Regions from separate parts of the Mesorhizobium sp. Mes31 genome, predicted to be linked through region 2. Evidence: riboswitches for the same ligand, from Rfam matches in the RefSeq annotation. Region 2 holds a riboswitch; each other region holds the start of a gene.
What was found. Region 2 has a riboswitch for cobalamin ahead of bluB (5,6-dimethylbenzimidazole synthase). Riboswitches for the same ligand answer to the same signal wherever they lie in the genome.
Positions count from the first base shown of each region.

Region 1 (5,712 bases), on a different contig from region 2:
TCCTGTTACCGGGAGATGGACCGCAGCGGCAGATTTGACGCCGCGATTCTGCTTTGGGGAAGCAATGTCCACCCATGTGCGCCATCCGATCTGGCTTCCGGCCCTCAAGGCCGCGGATGCGCGTACCTTCGCCTCGCTCTATGCCGTCGAATCCTTCGCCCGCGCAACGGTCTCGAGCGTCATCCCGATTCAGGCCTACGAGATCCTCCACAACGAGCAGATCGTCTCGATCCTCTACACCATCGTGGCGCTGCTTGGCCTGTCGGTGACCTTATTCATGCCGATGCTGATCCGCCGCTTTGCCCGACGCTGGGTCTACACCGCCGGTGCGTGCCTGCTGGCCATCGGCTCGCTGTTCTTCGTCACGCACACGCTTGCCGGGCAACTGGCCGGCATGCTGTGCCGCGTCATGGGCGCCAGCGCGCTGTCGATCACGCTCAACCTCTACATCATGGACCACATCCGCAAGACCGACTTCATGCAGGCCGAATCGCTGCGCATGGCGTGGTCGATGTTCGCCTGGACGGGCGGGCCGACGCTCGGCATCTTCCTCTACACGCGCTTCGGCATCTATGCCGCGCATGGTGCCGTGGCCGTGTTCGCTCTTGCCTTGCTGGCGCTGTTCTGGACCTACCGGCTTGGCGACAACCCCTCGATCCGCCCGGGCAAGACCCGGCCCGCCAACCCACTCGCCAATATCGGCCGCTTCGTCGCGCAACCAAGGTTGAGGCTGGCATGGCTGATCGCCTTCGGCCGTTCCTGCTTCTGGACGACGTTCTTCGTTTATGGGCCGCTGTTCATGGTGATCACCGGCGAGGGCAAGCTGGCCGGAGGCCTCTTGGTTTCTGCCGGCAATGCACTGTTGTTCATGGCCATCTTCTGGGGCAAGGCGGGAAAACGCTTTGGCGGCCGCAGGACCATGACATTTGCCTATTTCGCCATGTCGGCGATGCTCATGGCGGCGGGCGCGGTGGGCGAAACCGCGCCGCTGCTCACCGGTGCCTTCCTGCTGTGCGGCGCTTTCTTCACCATTGCACTCGACGCGCTGGGCTCGACCGCCTTCATGCGCTCGGTGCGCTCCTACGAGCGGGCGCAGATGGCGGCGGTCTACCGCACCTATCTCGATTTTTCCGAACTGACGCCGCCGCTGGTCTATTCGGTGGTGCTGGCTTTCTTCGGGCTGGGCTCGGTATTCGTCACGCTCGGCCTGCTGGCGGCGGTTTGCGGCTTTGTGACCTGGCGGTATCTGCCGAAGTCGCTTTAGTCGACCTTGATAATTCTACTCCGGCGGACATCTGTCGCGATTTTCTCCGCTTCCGGTGCTCACAGGCCCAAAAACCCGCTGCGCGCCGGTTCTCGAAAACCACTCCATATGACTCGCCGGAGCGAATTCTGAAGGCCGACTAGGCGGTTGCCTCGCGCGCCGCGTGGCGTTCCCGGACCCAGTTGTGGAAGCGGTGCAGATCATATTCCTCGGGCATCAGCACGCCGGACTTGTGGCGCATCGAGCGCAGGCCCTTCTGGTTGACCTCGCAGATTGCCGCATCCTCCTCCAGCACCTGGGTGCCGAAGGTGATGATGTTTTCGATGTCGGTCGCGGCGAGCGCCTCGGGCGCGAACAACCATTCGGCAACAAGCTCGGTCTGCTCGGGCCCAAGCGGCACCAGCCGCACGGTCCTGACATAGTCGACATGGCCGACAATGAACATTGACGGCAGGTTGGCGGCATAGGTCTGGCCGGCGGCGCGTTCGCTTGGGGTGAGGCCGGTGAAGACCGGCCCACGCGCCTGGCCGTCGCGCGACCATGTCTCGGCGCCCACACGCAAGCCGCCGGAAAACTCCGGCGCGTCATTGTCGGCGTGGCGGCCCCATTCGGGGTCGTCGTGCCGGCTCATCAGGCCGCGGCCATAGATTGGCACCAGCCGCGACAGGTCCTTGTGGACGCCCGGGCAATGCAGGCATTCGTTGAAGTTTTCCCAGAAAATCTTCCAGTTGCAGTTCATCACCTTGCGCAGCACATGGCCGCTCACCAGTGTCTCCAGCGGCCAGTTGCCGAGATCGCCGGAGGCGGGATCGAAGGATGCCTGCGCCGAGGTGGTGGCATCCTCCTGCAAATTGACGAAGACGAAGCCGCGCCACACCGACAGCGCGACGCGGTAGAGCGGATGGTTGGCCTTGTCGAAGCCGTCCGGCAGCGATTTCGACGGCACGCGCACAAGATCGCCGCGCAGCGAGTAGGACCAGGCATGATAGGGGCAGGTGATCAGCCGCGCCTTCAGGCGCCCCTGGCTTTCCTGGCATAGCTGCGAGCCGCGATGCCGGCAGGTGTTGTGGAAGGCGCGCAGTTCGCCGGTCTCGTCCCGCAACAGGACGATTTCCTGCGTGCCGACGCGGAAGGTGCGGAAGCAAAGCGGTTGGGCAAGGTCGGCTTCGCGGCAGACGAGCAGCCAGCTTCTGTACCAGATCGCCTCGAGATCGCGCTGATAGCTGTCCGCATCCCAATAGGCTGACGATGGCAGCGTCGGTTCGGCCCGGGTGAGGCCGTTATAGCGATCGTGCTGGCTCGGGCTGGGCTGCATGGCTGGCGTCCTTTGACGCGCCAGCCGACACCCGACCAGGAAAATTGTCAATTGCCGCACGGTGGACGGCCTGGTGGCACGACGCATTCACAATGGTTGGCGGTGGAATTTGGTTTGCTGGAGGCGACGATTCTGCCTATAGTCGCCGATGTCGTCGGTTCCATTTTGGAGCCAAGAGGGAATGCGGTGCGGGCGAGTTTCGCCCAATGCCGTGGCTGCCCCCGCAACTGTGTGCGGTAGTCCTCTCCATATGCCACTGAAGAATTCTCTTCGGGAAGGTGGAGAAGGGCGCTGAACCGCGAGCCAGGAGACCTGCCGGCGACAGGAAACTGACTTCGATGCCCTCGGGTGGAGGGCGAAAGGACAAGACATGAATACCGCTTCCGTCTCTCTCGGCGCTTCCGTCTCCTCGCAGTCGCGCTTCATGCAGCTCGCTCTTGCTGCGTTTCTCGGCATTTTCGTGATGGGCTTTGTCGGCTTCTCGCATATCGATGCGGTCCACAATGCTGCCCACGACTATCGCCACTCGATGGCGTTTCCCTGCCACTGACAAGGGCCTGACATCATGAACCTGTTTCGCAACGTCGTGTTCATCGCGGCGATCGCAGGGCTCGTGGCCGGCGTCGTTCTCGCCAGCATGCAGGCCTACGCCACCGTGCCGCTGATCCTGAAGGCGGAAGTCTACGAACAGGCCGGCGGCGGCCATCACCATGACCACGCCGCACCGGCCGCAACGGATACCAATGCCATGAGCATGGCCGCCCCGGCGGGGAATGCCATGAGTTCCGCCGCGCCGGCGCCGGCGCAAGCAGCCGCTCCGGCGGCGGAAGACGAAGGCTGGGCGCCGGCCGACGGCTTCGAGCGTTTCGCCTTCAGTGTGCTTGCCAATATCGTCACCGGAATCGGCTTCGCCCTGATCCTGGTCGCGGTCTCCGAATTCGCCGGAGGCATCGGCAATTGGCGTCAGGGCGTGTTCTGGGGACTGGCCGGCTTTGCGGTGTTCACGCTGGCGCCGGGCCTCGGCCTGCCGCCGGAACTGCCGGCCATGCCGGCGGCCGACCTCACCCAGCGCCAGATCTGGTGGTGGGCAACGGTTGCGGCGACCGCGGCCGGTCTTGGCCTGATCGCCTTCCGCAAGTCGCTGCCGCTGGCGATCCTGGGTGTGGCCTTGATCGTGGCACCGCATATCGTCGGCGCGCCACAGCCCGACAGCTTCGAGACAGCGATCCCGGAGGGCCTGCACCACCAGTTCGTGGTGGCGGTGACGCTGACCAATCTGGTGTTCTGGCTGGTGCTTGGCGTGGTTGTCGGCGTGGTGCGCGGCCGCTTCACCGGCACCGCGACCAGCCTGCGCGACAGCTTTGCCTGATCGCAGCAAGCTGACCTTCATCATCGGTGGTGCGCGCTCCGGCAAGAGCGCGCACGCCGAAACGCTGGCGACGGCCTTGCGCTCGCCCTGGGCCTATATCGCCACGGCGCAGGCCTATGACGACGAGATGCGTGAACGCATCGCGCTGCATCGGTCGCGACGCGGCGAAGGCTGGACGACCCTCGACGCGCCGCTCGATCTGACTGGCGCGCTCGGGGCCTTGCCGGACAATCAGCCGGTGCTTGTCGACTGCCTGACGCTGTGGTTGACCAATCACATGCTGGCCGAACATGATCTCGACCTGGAATGCCGGCGGCTGGCGGCTGTGCTCTCGCGGCCACGCGGGCCGTGGTTCGTGGTTTCCAATGAAGTCGGGCAAGGTATCGTGCCGGACAATGCACTGGCACGCCGTTTCCGTGATGCCGCCGGCCGGCTCAACCAGCAGGTCGCCGCGGTCGCCGATACGGTGCTGCTGATGGTGGCGGGGCTGCCGCTCAAGGTGAAATGACATGACCGAGATCGACCAAAAGGAAGAAGAACGCCATCGCGCCAAGATGGCCAAGCGCAAGGCGGTGCAGGATGCCGAGGTCGCGGCCAAGACGATCGAGAAGGGCCTGCTCATCGTCAACACCGGCCCAGGCAAGGGCAAGACGACGGCCGCCTTTGGGCTGGCGCTGCGGATGCTCGGCTATCGCAAGCGCGTCGGCGTCGTCCAGTTCATCAAGGGCAAATGGCACACCGGCGAGAAAGACGCCTTTGCCGCCTTTGGCGACCGCGTCGTCTGGCATGCGATGGGCGAGGGGTTTACCTGGGAGACACAGGATCTGAAGCGCGACATTGCCGCCGCCGAAGCTGCGTGGGCCAAGGTGACCGAGCTGATGGCCGATCAGTCGATCAGCCTGCTGGTGCTCGACGAATTGAACATCGCGCTGCGCTACGACTACCTCGATCTCGACAAGGTGGTTGCGGCGCTCAAGGCCCGTCGCGAGGGCCTGCATATTGTCGTCACCGGCCGCAACGCCAAGCCGGCGCTGGTCGAGGCTGCCGACCTCGTCACCGAAATGGGCGTGACGAAGCACCATTTCTCGGCCGGTGTGAAGGCGCAGCAGGGGATTGAGTTCTAGCGCACTTACCCTCCCCACAAGGGGGAGGGTAAAAGGGGATCACGCCGCAATGACGATGATGGAAATCACCCCGAACAGCGCGATCAGCAGATAGTCGGCGACGCGATAGAGTTTCAGCGCCCGCCTTATGTCTATGCTGTCGGCGTCGCGCTGCCCGCCTTCGCCCATGAAGACGTCGTCGACAAGCACGCCGCCATAGCTGCGCGGCCCGGCGAGCGCCAGACCGAGCGCGCCGGCCATCGCCGCTTCCGGCCAGCCGGCATTGGGTGAGCGGTGTTTTTTCGCGTCGCGCCACACCGCGTGCCAGGCGCCGCGGGGATCGGCACCGCTGACCAGGAAAGCCGCCAGCACGATCAGCAGTGCCGTCAGCCGTGACGCCGGCAGGTTGATCCAATCGTCGAAGCGCGCCGCCGCCCAGCCGAAAGCCTCGTGGCGCGGGGTGCGGTGGCCGATCATCGAATCGGCGGTGTTGGCCGCTTTGTAGGCGGCGCCGCCGGCGAGGCCGCCGACGCCGGTCCAGAAGGCGGGGGCGACGATGCCGTCGGAAAAATTCTCGGCCAGGCTCTCGATCGCCGCGCGGCAGACACCGGCCCGGTCGAGCGCTTCCGGATCGCGGCCGACGATCCGCGAGACGGCAACG
Region 1 is NZ_JALJRL010000006.1:295,924-301,635, forward strand. Features, by position in the region: gene NR193_RS13230 (MFS transporter) at 65-1,264, shown strand; gene NR193_RS13235 (aromatic ring-hydroxylating dioxygenase subunit alpha) at 1,404-2,579, opposite strand; cobalamin riboswitch at 2,718-2,914, shown strand; gene NR193_RS13240 (CbtB domain-containing protein) at 2,950-3,129, shown strand; gene NR193_RS13245 (CbtA family protein) at 3,145-3,948, shown strand; gene cobU (bifunctional adenosylcobinamide kinase/adenosylcobinamide-phosphate guanylyltransferase) at 3,941-4,456, shown strand; gene cobO (cob(I)yrinic acid a,c-diamide adenosyltransferase) at 4,458-5,072, shown strand; gene cbiB (adenosylcobinamide-phosphate synthase CbiB) at 5,112-5,712, opposite strand, start outside.
Region 1: it holds a riboswitch for cobalamin, as region 2 does, so the genes downstream of both, NR193_RS13240 (CbtB domain-containing protein) here and bluB (5,6-dimethylbenzimidazole synthase) in region 2, are expected to answer to the same signal.

Region 2 (5,712 bases):
TTTTCGAACACCGGTGCCACTTCTTCCTTGCCGTCCGGCAGCGCCAGCCATGTCTGCAGGCCGGAGATCGACATCGGTGCACCGCGCAATTCCTCGGGCGTGCGCTCGGAATGGACGATGCCGCGGCCGGCGGTCATCAGGTTCACGTCACCGGGCTGGATGACCATCTCGGTGCCGAGCGAATCACGATGCCTGATCTTGCCGTCGAACAGATAAGTGACCGTCGACAGGCCAATATGCGGATGCGGGCGGACATCGAGCGCCTGGCCGGCGCGCAGGATGGCCGGGCCCATGCGGTCGAAGAAGATGAACGGCCCGACCAGCCGCCGCTTGGCGGTCGGCAGGGCGCGGCGCACCTGAAAACCGCCAATGTCCTTGGCGTTCGGGATGACCATCAGTTCGATCTGGTCGCTGGCGAAGGCATCGCCGGCCTGTGGGTCGTTTCCGGGAAAGAAGCTCACGAGATCTCCTTGTCGGCGGTCAACGACCGCATTGGACGCCTCAGGCAAACCGGATCGCCGCCTTGGCCCGTAATTTGGCCGCCACCTCTTCGCGATTGCGAGGATGCTGATGGGTCTCGAGAGAATCGAGCAGTTCGCGCGCTGACGCGGCAATCGCATCGACAGCGTGGTCGAATGCATGCTGGTTCTGCTTCGAAGGCCGCGTCGTTCCGCTCAGCTTGCGAACGAACTGAAGTGCCGCGTCGCGGACCTCGTCGTTGGTTGCCGGCGGATCAAAGTTGAACAGGGTCTTGATGTTTCTGCACATCGTTTCCGAACCTCCTCTTGTCCTGGAGCCGTTTCAATCGGGACGCGGCCCATCCTCGATCATGATCGTGTCCAAAAACCGGTGAGGCAAGACCATCGTTCGGGCCGCGCCTCAGTCCGCGTCGAGCGGCTCCGTTCCAACCGGCTTGCCGTCGCGCGACAGCCGGATCTTCTCGACCTTGTCCTCGGCGGCCTTCAGCAGCCGGTCGCAATGCGCCTTCAGTGCCTCGCCGCGCTCGTAGATCCTGATCGACTGGTCGAGCGGCACGTCGCCACGCTCCAGATCATCGACGATCTTTTCCAGCGCGTCGAGTGCCTGTTCGAAGCTCATCGCCTTGACGTCTTCGTTGGTCTCACCAGCCATCATTCATCCTTTCATCAGTCGCCCGACATGGGCGGCGACCGAAAATGCCAGTCCCTGCAGATCGTATCCGCCCTCGAGCAGGCTGACGAGCCGGTTGCCGCTGTGGCGTGTAGCGCGCTGCATCAGTTGTCCCGTCGCCCAGTCGAAATCGTCCTCGGTCAGATTGATCTCGGCCAGCGGATCGCGGTGATGCGCGTCGAAACCGGCTGAAATGATGATCAGGTCGGGAGCGAAATTGTCCAGCGCCGGCAAAACGCGCGACAGGAAGGCATCGCGAAAGACCTCGCTGCCGGTCTGCGGCGCCAGCGGCGCGTTGACGATGTTGCCGGCGCCGGTTTCACCCTTTGCCCCGGTGCCGGGATAGAGCGGCATCTGATGCGTCGAGCAATAGAGCACCGACGGATCGTCCCAGAAAATATCCTGCGTGCCGTTGCCGTGGTGCACGTCCCAGTCGACGACGGCGACGCGCTCGACGCCATGCTTCTTCTGCGCATAGCGCGCCGCGATCGCGGCGGTGTTGAAGAGGCAGAAGCCCATCGCGGTGTTCTTTTCGGCATGGTGGCCGGGCGGCCGGGCGGCGACGAAGGCGTTGTCGGCGCGGCCCGTGAAGACGTCGTCGACGGCAGCGTTGGCGGCGCCGATCGCCGTGATCGCCGCCTGCCAGCTCTTCGGGCTGGCGGTGGTGTCGGCGTCGATGCGGGCGATGCCCTCGTCGGGAATGGCGGCGCGGACGCGGGCGACGAAATCAGCGGGATGCGCGTAGAGGATGGTCGCCTCGTCGCCTTCCGGCGCCTTGACGCGGTCGAGCGCGGCAAATGCCTCATCGTCGAGCACGCGCTCGATGGCGCGCAAGCGGTCCGGCCGCTCGGGATGGCCGGGCGGCGTGATGTGCTCGAGGAAGATCGGATGGGTGTAGAGACGGGTAACCATCGTCCTAATCTAGTGGCCCCGATCGACAAAGGCCATGAGCAGGCGGCTGATGGCTGGGGAAAATCACGCCTGCGTCCATTCGTGTCGCCGTGGGCATTGGCGTCGCCGGCGCTTCGGCGTAAGGTCGCCGCACTGCCTGGTGCCCGCCGCAAGCGGGAGAATCGGGAACACGGTTGAACTCCGTGGCGTGCCCAACGCTGTGAGGGGGACCGCGCCGGTAAATGCCACTGTCGATGGACGGGAAGGCGCCGGACGTGGGTTGATCCCAAGCCAGAAGACCGGCCTGGCAGGCATCGTCATCCGCATGGTCAGGCGGCTGGCATTGATTGCAATCGCAAGGGGACAAGCGATGCCGGAAACCATGACCGCTCCTGTTGGCGACGGATTTGATCAGTTGGCGCGCGATGCGGTTTATCGCGCCATGTTCACGCGGCGGGACGTGCGCAGCCATTTCCTGCCGACCGCGCTCGACGATGAGGTGCTGGCGCGGCTGTTGCTTGCCGCCCATCACGCGCCGTCGGTCGGCTTCATGCAGCCATGGAATTTCATCCTCATCCGCGATGCCGGACGACGCGAAAAGGTGCGCGACCTGTTCCTGGCAGCGCGCGAGCAGGAACTGCCGGCCATCGAGGCAGAACGGCAGGCGCTCTACCGCAAGCTCAAGCTGGAAGGCATTTGCGAAAGCGCACTCAACATCTGCATCACCTGCGACCGCGAGCGCTCGAAGGATTCACCGCTGGGACGCTGGCACAATCCGGAGATGGATCTCTACAGCACGGTCTGCGCGGTGCAGAATTTCTGGCTGGCGGCGCGCGCCGAAGGCGTTGGCGTCGGCTGGGTCAGCATCATCGAGGCGCAAGCGCTGAAAAGCCTGCTGTCCATTCCCGAGCATGTGACGCCTGTCGCCTATCTCTGCGTCGGCCGCGTTTCCGAGTTCGCGCCAAAACCGGACCTCGAAACGCATGGCTGGGGTCGCCGGCTGCCGCTGCCCGAGCTGATCATGAGCGAGACGTTTTCCGGGCAAGGTGAGGCGCCGCTCAAATCGACCGTGGAGCGCCTCAATACCGTCGATGCCACGGCGGCGATCGCGGGCCCCGCTGATCAGCGTGTCGCGCCAGCCGTGCCCCAGCGCGAGCCGCCGAAGGAAGCCAGCGCCTTGTCCTTGAGCTCCCTGAACTTCGACGATGCCTCGGCCAGCCGGGCGTCCCAGTCGGGGTCGGGCACCTGGCCGGCGATGGCCTTGAAGTAGACCTGCATCAGGCAGGCGATGGCGAAGGGTTCGATGAAGGCTGCCTTGAAGGCCCAGGCGAAGACGATGGCGAGCGCGAAGGCCCAGCCGGCGAGTTGCCCAGGCATCATGAAGAGAATGGCGGCGGCAGGGGCCAGCATAGCCAAGAAGATGACGAAGGACACGCCCCACATGATGACCGCCAGCCAGACGGCGTTCTTGACCATGATCTTGCCGTTCTGGGCGTAGAGCACGACGCCTTGCCGCGCCGTCTCGAAGGGCGAGGCGGAATTGATGCGGATGTTGTAGCCGAGGATGATCTCGTCGACATAGGTCAGCGACAGGCGGATCACCGTGTTGATGAAGGAGACCAGGCCGCTCAAACCCGGGATCGGCAGGAAGGCGGCGATGCCGCCGAGCAGGCCGGTGATGGCGCGGATGGCGCCCTTGACCAGCTGGTCGACGACGAAAAGGATGTTTGCCTCGGCGAAACGCTGGGTGACGACTTGCCGGGCATAGGCGATCTGGTCCTGGCCGTCGGGAATGTCGCGGCCGTCGATCAGATGCACCATGACGGCGACATGGCCGGCCTTGACGACGTAGAGGATGTATTCACGGATCCAGTAGACGGCGATCGAAACGACGCCGAAACCGACCACGCCGCCCCACAAGGCAAACGACAACGGCCCGTCGGGATCGGTGGAGATATGGCCGACGCCATAGCCGACGGAGGCCCCGGTGCCGGTCGCCACGATATAGGCCAGCGTGATGCCGAAATAGACGATCATGCGAAAGACAATGAAGGGCCAGGTCCGCATCATGATGGACACCGACCTGCCGATATCGAAATCCCACATGCCCGAATCTCCCCTCAGAGATGGTGGGAGAGGATGCGCTCAACCCGGCTATTGTCAATTGCAATAGCAGTGCCAAGCCGCCAATGGTGCCTTCAGCCAGGTTGCGAACCCGGCCTTTTGAGCAGGCCCTCGAGCAACTGCTTGAAGGCCGCTACCGCCATTTTCGACGTCGCTTCAGGGGGCGCTACCCTCTGCGACTGACTTTCAGAGAATCTCGGTCTTGGCGATGTGGATGCCAAAGCCTTCGAGGCCGACATAGTGGCGTTCGCGCGAGGCGATCAGGTTGATCGAGGAAATGCCGAGATCCTTCAGGATCTGTGCTCCGAGCCCGATCTCGCGCCATTCGTTCTCGCGGCGGCGCGCCTCATCGTGATCCTCCCGGTCGCCAGAGGCGGGACGCTTGCGTTCCTGATGGGCGACGCCGACCGAGCCCTCACGCAAGTAGACAATGACGCCGCGCCTGCGATCGCCCATCGTTTTCATGATGCCGTCGAGCCGATGGCTGGTGCCGAAGACGTCGGTCACCACATCCTCGGAATGCAGGCGCACCGGGACATCCTCGCCATCGCGGATGTCGCCGAAGACGATGGCGACGTGGTGCATGGAATCCCACGGCAGCGTGTAGGTGAAGACCTGCGCCTTGCCGCCCGGCGTTTCAATATCCGAACAGGCGACGCGTTCGACCAGCGTTTCCTTGCGCTGCCGGTAAGCGATGAGGTCGGCAACCGAAACCTGCTTGAGACCGTGCTGCTCGGCAAAAGCGGCAACCTGCGGGCCGCGCTTGACCGTGCCGTCGTCGTTCACCAATTCCGAGATCACCCCGACGGGCGGCAGGCCGGCGAGCTTGCACAGGTCGACCGCAGCCTCGGTATGGCCGGAGCGCATCAGCACGCCACCCTCGCGCGCGATCAGCGGAAAGATATGGCCGGGACGGACGAAATCCGAACCACCAACATTGCCGTTGGCGAGGTTGCGAACGGTCAGGGTGCGGTCCTCGGCCGAAATGCCGGTCGTGGTGCCGTGCTTGAAATCGACACTGACGGTGAAGGCGGTGGTGTGCGCCGAATCATTGTCGGCAACCATCGGCTGCAAGTTGAGGCGCTTGGCCTCCTCGCGCGGCATCGGCGTGCAGACGATGCCGGAGGTGTGGCGGACGATGAACGCCATCTTTTCCGGCGTGCAATGGACGGCGGCGACGATCAGGTCGCCCTCGTTCTCGCGCCCGTCATCGTCCATGACGACAACGATCTCGCCGCGCTCGAAAGCACGCAGGGCTTCGACGATCTTCTTCTGGTCGTAAGGCATGGGCGGCTCGCTTCGCTCGCAGGGAATAAGGCAGTAAGGCAGTTGGGAAAAGAAAGGGCTGTATCGGGTGGCCTACTGCCTATTCCCTACTGCCTATTCCCTTACCCGTCTGTCCGCGATGACGCAGATAATGATCGGCAATGGCGCACGCAACCATCGCCTCACCGATCGGCACCGCGCGGATGCCAACGCATGGGTCGTGGCGACCCTTGGTCATGATCTCGACGTCGTTGCCGTCCTTGTCGATCGACTTTCGCGGCG
Region 2 is NZ_JALJRL010000002.1:56,065-61,776, reverse strand. Features, by position in the region: gene NR193_RS02985 (pirin family protein) at 1-461, opposite strand, end outside; gene NR193_RS02980 (DUF2277 domain-containing protein) at 502-768, opposite strand; gene NR193_RS02975 (exodeoxyribonuclease VII small subunit) at 880-1,131, opposite strand; gene NR193_RS02970 (histone deacetylase family protein) at 1,135-2,061, opposite strand; cobalamin riboswitch at 2,182-2,363, shown strand; partial or broken gene bluB (5,6-dimethylbenzimidazole synthase) at 2,366-3,040, shown strand; gene NR193_RS02960 (hypothetical protein) at 3,163-4,146, opposite strand; gene ribB (3,4-dihydroxy-2-butanone-4-phosphate synthase) at 4,351-5,451, opposite strand; gene aroC (chorismate synthase) at 5,531-5,712, opposite strand, start outside.

Region 3 (5,712 bases), on a different contig from region 2:
TCCACAGCCAGGGTCTGGAAAACAACCCGCCGCTGCCGCCGGAGGAGCGCAACGACCAGACGGCGCCGGCGGTCAATCCCTACAATTACCAGGACCATCTCTACGACAAGAGCCGTCCGGAGAACCTTGGTTTCCTCGAGCGGTTCCGTGCCTTGCTCGACGAATACCCGGCAGCAGCAGCCGTCGGCGAGGTTGGCGATTCGCAGCGCGGGCTGGAAGTGGTGGCGGCCTATACCGCCGGCGGCAAGCGCGTGCAGATGTGCTATTCCTTCGATTTCCTGGCACCCGAAAAGATCAGCGCGGCCAAGGTCCGCTCGGTGCTGGAAGCCTTCGGCAGGGTCGCCAGTGACGGCTGGTCATGCTGGGCCTTTTCCAACCATGACGTGATGCGCCCGGCCTCGCGCTGGGCCGCCAATGAGGCCGACCCGACCGCCTATCTCAAGGTCATCTCGGCGCTGCTGATGTCCCTGCGCGGCTCGGTCTGCATCTATCAGGGCGAGGAACTCGGTCTTGGCGAAGCCGATCTGCGGTTCGAGGATCTGCAGGATCCCTATGGCATCCGCTTCTGGCCGGAATTCAAGGGCCGCGACGGCTGTCGCACGCCGATGGTGTGGGATGCCGCCGCCAAGAATGGAGGCTTCTCGACGGCGAAGCCGTGGCTGCCGGTGCCCGGAAAGCATCTTTCGCAAGCGGTCAATGTCCAGCAGGGCGACGATCACTCCTTGCTCGAGCACTACCGGCGCTTTCTCACCTTCCGGCGCGCCCATCCGGCGCTGGCCAAGGGCGACATCACCTTCATCGAAAGCCAGGGCGACACGGTCGCTTTCACGCGCCGGGCGGGCAATGAGCAGATCGTCTGCGTCTTCAATCTGGGAGCCAAGCCGACCGAGATTGACCTTGGCGACCGATCGCTGCACCCTTTGCCCGGGCACGGATTTTCGGGCCAGACGAGCACCGGTTCCATACAGCTCGGCGGCTACGGCGCCTGGTTCGGGCGCATCGACTGAATTTCAAATCACTGGGAGGAAACCAATGGCCGATGTCACGCTAAGACAAGTGAAGAAGTCCTACGGCAATCTGAACATTCTCCACGGCATCGACCTCGATATAAAGTCGGGCGAGTTCATCGTCTTCGTCGGCCCGTCCGGCTGCGGCAAGTCGACCTTGCTGCGGTCGATCGCCGGGCTCGAGGAAATCACCTCGGGTGAGCTCAAGATCGCCGGCGAGGTGGTGAACGACGTGCCGCCGTCGAAGCGGGGCATCGCCATGGTGTTCCAGTCCTATGCGCTTTATCCACACATGACCGTCTACGACAACATGGCCTTCTCGATGAAGATCGGCAAGGAAAGCAAGGCCGAGATCGATAAGCGGGTGCGGCAGGCAGCGGAAATCCTGCAGCTGACCAAATATCTCGACCGTCTGCCCAAGGCGATGTCGGGCGGCCAGCGCCAGCGCGTCGCCATCGGCCGCGCCATCGTGCGCAATCCGAAAGTGTTCCTGTTCGACGAGCCGCTGTCGAACCTTGACGCGGCGCTGCGTGTCGCCACCCGCATCGAGATCGCCAAGCTCAAGGAATCGATGCCCAACACGACCATGATCTACGTCACCCACGACCAGGTCGAGGCGATGACGCTGGCCGACCGCATCGTGGTGCTCAAGGAAGGCCATATCGAACAGGTCGGCACGCCGATGGACCTCTACAAGAAGCCCGGCAACCTGTTCGTCGCCCAGTTCATCGGCTCGCCGGCCATGAACATCCTGCCGGCGACCATCGACAAGACCGGAAACCCGACCGTCGTCAGCCATGTCGGCGGGCGGAAGGCGACGGTGCCGATCTCGACACCGGCTTCGGCAAAAGGTGCTGCGGTGAGTTTCGGCGTGCGGCCGGAAGACCTGATCATCGCCACCGGCGCGGACTATCTGTTCGAGGGAACGGTCGACTATGTCGAGCAGCTCGGCGAGGTCCAGCTTGTCTATGTCGACATCGGCCGCGCCGACCTGCCGCTGGTGACCAAGCTGCCCGGCAATGTCGAGGTCAAGCGCGGCTCGACATTGCGGCTGAGCGCCAATGCCGAGGACCTGCACATCTTCGACGCGGACGGACATTCCTTCGCGCTGCAAAAGCCGGAAGCAAAGGCGGCCTGAGGCGGTCAGCCTTGCTGGACCCAGGCGACAAAAAAGAGCGGCGGGCAAGGCCCGCCGCTCTGTTTCAGGAATCGGCTTCGGTTGTTAGAGCATGATCCCGAAAAGCGGAATCCGGTTTTCGGGAAAGATCATGCTCAAACGAAGAGATAGAGCCCCATCCCGATTCCATCGGGATGGAACAGGCTCTAGTGGCCGAAGAGGTTCCGGTCGCTGCCCTGGGGGGCTGACTTCTCTACGTCACCCGACGAATTGAGCAGCTTGTAGACGGGCGAGCCGCTGTTGCGGATCGAGCCCGTATGCGAGGTGTCGACGTTGACGGTCGCCTGCTTGTTGATGTCGGTGCCGCCAACGTTGTCGTTGCGGGCATAGGCGCTGCCTGCGGCAATCAGAAGAGCGGCGGCAGTAAGAACAATCTTTTTCATTTTTGATACTCCGGTATTTTCGAGTTCAAGGCGGCGGGCTGTCCCGCCGCCTTGCTTTCGGATGTTAGTTGTTGCCGAACAGGTTGCGGTCGCTGCCCTGGGCAGGCGCCTGGGCAGCCGGCTCCGACTTCGTGATGGAAGCCGTGTACGAGTTGTCGACCGCGGCGGCGGGTTGGTTGGCACCGTTGGAGCCAAAGTTGTCGCTGCCGGCAAAAGCGCTGCCGGAAATGGCAAGCAGGGCGGCGGTGGCAATAAGGATCTTCTTCATTTCAAGTACTCCTGAATTTCTGGATTTCGCCAGGGCGGCGGGCAAGCCGCCGTCACCTGGGGATTCGGCTGTTAGTTGTTGCCGAAGAGGTTACGGTCGCTGCCCTGGGCAGGCGTCTGAGCAGCCGGTTCCGACTTCTTGATCGAAGCGGTGTACGAGCTGTCAACCGAGGTGGCGGCAGGCTGGTTGGCGCCATTGGAGCCAAAGTTGTCGCTGCCGGCGAAGGCGCTGCCGGAGATGGCCAGAACGGCGGCGGCAGCAAGGATGATCTTCTTCATTTCAAGTACTCCTGAATTTCTGGATTTCGCCAGGGCGGCGGGCAAGCCCGCCGTCACCTGGGATTCGGCTGTTAGTTGTTGCCGAAGAGGTTACGGTCGCTGCCCTGGGCAGGCGTCTGAGCAGCCGGTTCCGACTTCTTGATCGAAGCGGTGTACGAGCTGTCGACAGCAGTGGCTGCCGGGGCATTCGAACCGTAGTGATCGCTACCATTAGCGAAGGCGCTGCCGGAGATGGCCAGAAGGGCGGCGGCAGTGAGGACAATCTTTTTCATTTTTTGGTACTCCAGTGTCTTCTTATTTCCGTCCGTCTAGCGGCGTGTCTTGGAAGGAATTCGCGTCGTTCGGACAGCCCCGATGTGGGAAGGCCATCCAGCCATTTCCAATCACGAAGTTGTTTCGCGTGGACCATGAATCTGCCACTTGAAATTGTGCCACGGCCTTCTACACCAGGTATTTTTACATTTTATATCAGTTAGTTAGATGAAACTGGCGTTCCGATCACCAACTGTGTCTAGGGCCCAGCGTTCACACCGTCCTGCACGCACCGTCAACAGAAACGAACCGTTCGGTTCGATTTTAGAGGCAGCTAATAGTCACTTTTCGAAACCGTTAACCGTTTTTGGCCTCCGCCAGCGACCGGATTCGGGAAGATCGCGGCCGGCAAATGGCCGTCGGGCAGATCGGATTTCAGCCCCGCAATCGCCAACCGGGGCGTTTTCGTATGCGTGTCGCGCCGCATGGATGCGATGTCGCTTTCATGCCGATGTCGCAATCGCCGTCGTGATTAGATCATGACATCTCAGGTGCCGTTTCGTGACGACGAGGCGGAGAATTGGGAAGCCGGTCAGAATCCGGCGCTGCCCCCGCAACGGTGGTGGAGTTCAAGTCGCAACGGGAGACCACTGGGCCAAAAGCCTGGGAAGGTGTCGCGATCGTCCGCAAGGACAACTCCAGAGCCCGGAAACCAGCCGGAGATGTCTAGACTCGACTGATCGCGGTGGGCGGTCAAGAGGTGGATAGTGCATGTCCGGCACATCGCCGGCTTGCGTCCGATCCTTCCTCTCTTCCCCTCCGATGCAGTCCTTGATTGTGAGGACAGGACATGGACGCGCGCAACGACATGCTGAGGCTCTTGAATAGCCGCAAGCAAGGCTTTTCACTGGAGCAGCCCTTCTACACCGACCCCGACTATTTCAAGCTCGACATGGAGCTGATCTGGTATCGCGACTGGCTGTTCATCGGCCATGATTGCGAACTGCCGAAGCCGGGCAGCTACATCACCGTGCAGATCGGTGACTATCCGGTCGTCATCGTCCGCGACCAGCAAGGCAAGATCAACGGCTTCCACAATTCCTGCCGCCATCGCGGCAGCCGTGTCTGCAATTCCGACAAGGGCACGGCGGCCAAGCTGGTCTGCCCCTATCACCAATGGACCTATGAGCTGGACGGAAGGCTGCTATTCGCCAGGCAGATGGCCGACGGTTTCGACAAGAGCCAGTTCGGCCTGAAGCCGGTCGCCTGCGAGACGGTCGGCGGTTACATCTTCATTTGCCTGGCCAAGGAGCCGGCGGATTTCGCGCCGATGCGGGCGATGATCGAACCCTATCTGCTGCCGCACCGGCTGCGCGAGGCAAAAGTCGCCTTCGAGAGCACGATCATCGAGAAGGGCAACTGGAAGCTGGTCTGGGAAAACAACCGCGAGTGCTACCATTGCGCCGGCAATCATCCGGAACTGTGCAAGACCTTCCCGGAAGCACCGACGGTGACCGGCGTGCAAGGCGCCGACAGCGACCCGGAAATGCTTGCGCACTGGGCGAAATGCGAGGCGGCCGGCCTGCCGAGCAAGTTTCGCATCGATCCGGCCGGGCAATACCGCGCCACCCGCGCGCCGCTGCTGCGCGATGCCGTCAGCTACACGATGACCGGCAAGCGGGCGGTGAAGAAGAACCTGTCCGAAGCCGTCTCCGCCGACCGCATTGGCACTTTGATGCACTATCATTATCCGACGACGTGGAACCACATCCTCATCGACCATGCGGTGACCTTCCGGGTGCTGCCGATCAGCGCCACGGAAACCGCGGTGACGACGAAATGGCTGGTGCACAAGGATGCGGTCGAAGGCGTCGACTACGATCTCGCCGAACTCACCCATGTGTGGACCGAGACCAATGACCAGGACCGCCGCATCGTCGAGGAAAACGCCTTCGGCATCCTGTCGCCGGCCTACGAACCGGGCCCCTATTCGGAGCTGCATGAGGGCGGCGTGATCCAGTTCGTCGACTGGTACGCACGCTTCATCGGCCCACGCCTGGCCGGAGACGGCAAACCGGCCCTGCGCAGCGTCGCCTAACGCATGGCGCCCAAAAGTGCGCGGCGGTTTTGGGTTCACGACATGTGCGGAACAAAAGGGACAAGAGGATGAACGCGATGACGGATCTTGGCCTCTATCGCCATCTCGACGAGATGGCGCCCTGGAACGACAGGCTCCAGGTGCTGGAAGTGATCGGCGTCGCCGACGAGGCCCCTGACGTTAAGACCTTCACCTTCCGCTCCGACAACCAGACCTGGTTCCGCTACAAGCCTGGCCAGTTCGTGACGT
Region 3 is NZ_JALJRL010000001.1:512,063-517,774, forward strand. Features, by position in the region: gene NR193_RS02295 (alpha-glucosidase family protein) at 1-1,007, shown strand, start outside; gene NR193_RS02300 (ABC transporter ATP-binding protein) at 1,033-2,145, shown strand; gene NR193_RS02305 (DUF680 domain-containing protein) at 2,331-2,567, opposite strand; gene NR193_RS02310 (DUF680 domain-containing protein) at 2,632-2,835, opposite strand; gene NR193_RS02315 (DUF680 domain-containing protein) at 2,907-3,113, opposite strand; gene NR193_RS02320 (DUF680 domain-containing protein) at 3,185-3,385, opposite strand; cobalamin riboswitch at 3,898-4,101, shown strand; gene NR193_RS02325 (aromatic ring-hydroxylating dioxygenase subunit alpha) at 4,216-5,463, shown strand; gene NR193_RS02330 (hybrid-cluster NAD(P)-dependent oxidoreductase) at 5,541-5,712, shown strand, end outside.
Region 3: it holds a riboswitch for cobalamin, as region 2 does, so the genes downstream of both, NR193_RS02325 (aromatic ring-hydroxylating dioxygenase subunit alpha) here and bluB (5,6-dimethylbenzimidazole synthase) in region 2, are expected to answer to the same signal.